2 regions of the Paenibacillus sp. FSL K6-2862 genome follow, and region 1 is predicted to be linked to the other one. Evidence: a T-box and tRNA genes for the amino acid it is inferred to sense, from the RefSeq annotation. Region 1 holds a T-box; the other holds one or more tRNA genes.
The links. A T-box is a leader RNA that pairs with one kind of tRNA and senses whether it is charged. The one in region 1 lies ahead of trpS (tryptophan--tRNA ligase), so its partner is inferred to be a tRNA-Trp.
Positions count from the first base shown of each region.

Region 2: it encodes a tRNA-Trp, which carries the amino acid that the T-box ahead of trpS (tryptophan--tRNA ligase) is inferred to sense. The anticodon was not compared.

Region 1 covers NZ_JBBOSN010000001.1:5,560,000-5,562,480, forward strand. Annotated here, with positions in the region: gene trpS (tryptophan--tRNA ligase) at 1-956, opposite strand, end outside; T-box leader at 1,027-1,274, opposite strand; gene MHB82_RS25100 (aldose 1-epimerase) at 1,516-2,481, shown strand, end outside.
Region 2 covers NZ_JBBOSN010000001.1:1,773,950-1,776,430, reverse strand. Annotated here, with positions in the region: gene MHB82_RS08285 (hypothetical protein) at 1-24, opposite strand, end outside; gene MHB82_RS08280 (transglutaminase-like domain-containing protein) at 605-1,213, opposite strand; tRNA gene MHB82_RS08275 (tRNA-Lys) at 1,537-1,609, opposite strand; tRNA gene MHB82_RS08270 (tRNA-Trp) at 1,619-1,692, opposite strand; tRNA gene MHB82_RS08265 (tRNA-Val) at 1,697-1,772, opposite strand; tRNA gene MHB82_RS08260 (tRNA-Glu) at 1,896-1,967, opposite strand; rRNA gene rrf (5S ribosomal RNA) at 2,058-2,174, opposite strand; rRNA gene MHB82_RS08250 (23S ribosomal RNA) at 2,250-2,481, opposite strand, start outside.

The DNA of each region.
Region 1 (2,481 bases):
TTCACATCATGAAGCGTTTTGGCAGCGACTGTTTCAGCACGACGTGCTGAAGTCTCCAAAATCTCGGCCAATTCGCCAGATTCACGAATTTCCCGATATCGTTCCTGTAACGGTTCAATAACAGAGACAACCACTTCGGCCAACTCTTTTTTGAACGGACCATACATTTTACCCTCGTAACGTTCTGCTACTTCATTCAGCGTAATACCTGCACACTCTGCATAGATGCTCATCAGATTGCTGACCTCTGGCTTGTTGGCCGGGTCGTAAACCACTTCACGTCCGGAGTCCGTCGTGGCACGGCTAATTTTTTTGCGGATTACATCCGGCGGGTCCAACAGGGCAATGTAGCTGCCCGCATTTGGATTACTTTTACTCATTTTAGAGGAAGCATCGTCCAGGGACATCACGCGTGCGCCCACCTGCGGAATATATGGATCCGGAATCGTAAAGTATTCTCCATAACGATGATTGAAACGGCCTGCCAGATCACGGGTGAGTTCCAAATGCTGTTTTTGATCCTCCCCTACAGGAACGAGGTCCGCATTGTACAGCAAAATGTCTGCTGCCATCAATGAAGGATATACAAACAAGCCCGCCCCAACCGAGTCCTTGCCTGAAGATTTATCTTTGAACTGGGTCATCCGTTCCAGTTCACCCATCGATGTCAGTGTCGTCATCAACCATCCAAGCTCAGCGTGCTGAGGAACATGGGATTGCAGGAACACATTTGATTTTGTTGGATCGATCCCCGCTGCTAGAAACAGTGCAGCCACGGCTTCAGACTGTTCACGCAGTGCAGCTGGCTCCTGAGCCACGGTTACTGCGTGGAGATCTACCACCATAAAATGGCATTGGTAATCATGCTGCAGCTTCACAAAATTCTTGATTGCACCAATATAGTTGCCCAGGGTAAGTTTACCGCTCGGCTGGATTCCAGATAATACAGTTTTCATAAGTCACTCGCGCCTCCTCATGTTTTGTTCGCCTGTTTCTTCTCCGCGGACGCAAAAAAGCCTCACATCCGCAAGGGACGTGAGACCGTGGTGCCACCCTTATTCGTGTTTTTCCAATTATGCGAAAAACACCTTCATTTTCCCGTAACGTGGAATAGACGTCCAATTCTACTGAGGTAAGTTTTGCATTTCTGCAAGGCACCTGTTCCAATCAGCACTCAAGGGTCCATTCGGTAAAGAGTTCACACCGGTTCGCATCACCCACCGGCTTTCTGAAGAGTTTTCTCCTAACTTACTTGTCCCTGTCATCGCTTTGATTCAATTCATATGTTATTTCCTTCTGCATTCCATCTTAATCCGCTTCACGCAGATTGTCAAAAATGGAATCAGCTTTTTTTACCCGCCAAGCCGAAATCTGTTATGATGGAATTGCTTATCCTGTATTAGCCCTACCTCGGAAGGCTGTATGGGATTGCTGGCATGTACTCAATGACACGCCTGCAGCGGAGCATGATAAGCCGCTTGCAGACAGATTTCAAGTGGGAAAAGGAGCATCGATATGAAACAAGTGACCAAAGGCCAATGGAATGGTTACGACACGTATATCCTACATAGCCGTGAATTGGAGATCACCCTGCTGCCGCGTCTAGGAAACAATATCATCTCGATTCGTGATCTGGTGCAGGATCGTGATGTCGTCCGCAGTCCAGAAGAAGATGATTTAGCATTTTATTTGCAGAAACCTTATCACTTCGGTGTACCTCTTTTGGTTCCGCCAGGACGCATACATCGTGGGCGCTTCGAATACGAAGGGGTTAAATACCAGTTCGATCAGAATACGGCAAATGACAACCATATTCACGGTCTCCATCGCACCCAATCCTGGTGTGTCAGCGACATTGAAGAAGATGAAGAAGGCTGTGCCATTACAACCGAATTGCTGACTGCAAATGAAGAGCATTGGATGGAACAATTTCCGGTGCCTCTGAAGCTCGAAATGACGTTCAGGCTGCAAAACTCCGTGCTGAGCCAGCGTCTTCGTGTTACCAACCTGGGTTCGACTCCCGCTCCGTTTGGAATGGGATATCATACATGGTTCCTGCTAGACGGCAAGCCTGCCGATTGGACACTTCAACTACCTGTCTCTGGCGTTTATGCTCAGAACGAGGAACAGTTGCCTACGGGTGAGCTTGAGCCTCTTGGAGATTGGGACGCCTTAAATCAAGGTGTAAATATGCAGGGACGCAACTGGGATACCATTCTCAAAGCTACGGAAGGTCAGGCAGCGACTGCACAGCTCCGTCGTCAGGATGGATATCTGCTGAAGTACTCAGCAGATGAACAGTATTTTAAACACTGGGTGCTCTTTACCAAGGGTGAATCCGATCAGTTTCTGTGCATTGAGCCCTACACCTGGCTCTCCGATGCCCCGAACCTCCCTCTGACGGATGAACAAACCGGGTTAATTCGTTTGGAACCTGAACAACCCGTTGAACTTCTCACCCGGATTGAGGTTGTTGCTCCT
Region 2 (2,481 bases), 3.8 Mb from region 1:
TTGTTCTAAGAAAGTATCCACCATGTCATTTGCCCTCTCTTTACTTAATTGATGTGTTAATCATACTAAACCAGTAGAAATAAAACACTGAGAGAAAAATGATAATCTTGTGGTTGGTTGATTCATGAGAGAATTAGAAGCGTCCCCCGCGTTTTTCACTTAGATAGATATCCAATGCTTGGATTCCACGTTGAGCAAGTTTTATAAATAGGATTAGAGCGTATATGCCCAATCCGTATAACACCAAGTTAAATATAATTGCAAAGATTGACACTATTGAGAACAATACTTTTTCCTCCTAATCAACCTGATCAAAGCAGAAACGTCTAAGCTACAGGCATGTTATTTTTAGTTATGATTCCTATTTTAGCATATTTTACCTAAGTTTACTTTTAAGTAGATCAATGAGTACTTAATCAGTTATGGGTTTCTGATAAAACAAAAAAACTCCCATTCAAAAATAGTTGAAAGGAGTTTTATAGAGATTCAATAATATTTTGATCCATTCTTCACTCAAAGTACTTCTAGGTTATGCATTAGAATTTATCTATCCCCATGCTGATCTTAGTTCTAAACTGTACCGTATTGCCCCGCAGTTCGTTAATCACAGTTGTTCAGGCAGCCCGTACAAATACATATTTATGCAGTCCGTATTATTTTTCAAAGCTTCAATAGTCTTAACATGTGGAGACTTAAATATCGTCATATACTCGGCTTCGTCGTACTCTTTTCGGATCGTAAAGGCAAGTTTTTCTTCATCCAATGAAAACTCTGCTTGGATTCCAGGCTTGTTTCCTCGAGCATCCAATCGGATCCATGAATCTAAATGTTGAATATAAACAGCATTTAATGCATGGATACAATAGCCCGTATCTGGAGTGTCCCCGATCGTAAGTCGTTGATAACAGAAGCCAGATGGTATTCCCTCTCTCCGTAATATGGCACATAGAAGATTTGCTTTGGCATAGCAGATACCTTCTTTATAAATCAATGTTTCTGAAGCGGAACATGTGACTCTAGAACTCTTGATATCCCAGGAATGGGCAATTTGATCTCTGACATACATATATGACTGTTTGATATAATCCACCTGATCTTCCGATGATGCTGCTAATTCTGAAGCCAGTCCAGCAACCAGTGGGTGGTCATAATTGACCTCGTCAGTCACGGTCAAATAATCCGCAACGACTCGAGTTTCACAGATTAGATTCATTTTTATCAACCTTTCAATAATTATACTTAATATGCAAGTCTTCAATTAGTTTAATAGCATAATTATACATAGTAAAGAATAATAATCCCTGTATTCTTTATTCTGTTGTACTGCTCGTTAGCTTAATAAACTAAAGTGTAGTGAGTTATCATTTAATTTTACTCCGTAGAGTTTGAGAAAATACGAAAAACCCTTGAGGAATACTCAAGGGTTTTTGATATTCAGCAGGCACCATCGTCAGTATAGCTTATAACTATGGTACATTTTGATGATTTTAGAAGTTACACGCGGGATGAATAATCCCCCAACATGTACAAAAACAATGAGCCATGAAGGGCTCGAACCTTCGACACCCTGATTAAAAGTCAGGTGCTCTACCAACTGAGCTAATGGCTCATAATAAAATGGCAGGGGCAGCAGGAATTGAACCCACACCAACGGTTTTGGAGACCGTTGTTCTACCTTTAAACTATGCCCCTAAAATGGTGGAGGCTGAGGGGCTCGAACCCCCGACCCTCTGCTTGTAAGGCAGATGCTCTCCCAGCTGAGCTAAGCCTCCGTATCTATGACCCGTAGGGGATACTCTCACTTCGCTCGAGACTGCGTAGCAGTTGCTAACGATGATGATCCTCCGACGAACCTTTGGGATTCTCATCCCTTGTTGCTTTAAGAAGTAAAGTTATGACCCGTAGGGGATTCGAACCCCTGTTACCTCCGTGAAAGGGAGGTGTCTTAACCCCTTGACCAACGGGCCTTAATAGCTCTCAACAAACAAGAAGCTGTAAAATCTACTAACTGAGCTTTTGACTCAAATGAGCCAAAAAAAATACCCCAGTGGGGTCTCGCTTGGCAGCGTCCTACTCTCCCAGGACCCTTCGGTCCAAGTACCATCGGCGCTAGAGGGCTTAACGGTCGTGTTCGGGATGGGTACGTGTGGAACCCCTCCGCTATCGCCACCAAACGATGCTGCTATACACTCAGAGATTATTCTCTGAAAACTAGATCCGAAACGAAACTTGCAATCAAAACCTGCAATTTGGATAAGCCCTCGACCGATTAGTACTGGTCAGCTCCATGCATTACTGCACTTCCACCCCCAGCCTATCTACCTCGTCGTCTTCAAGGGGTCTTACATACTGGGAAATCTCATCTTGAGGGGGGCTTCACGCTTAGATGCTTTCAGCGCTTATCCCGTCCGTACATAGCTACCCAGCGGTGCTCCTGGCGGAACAACTGGTACACCAGCGGTACGTCCATCCCGGTCCTCT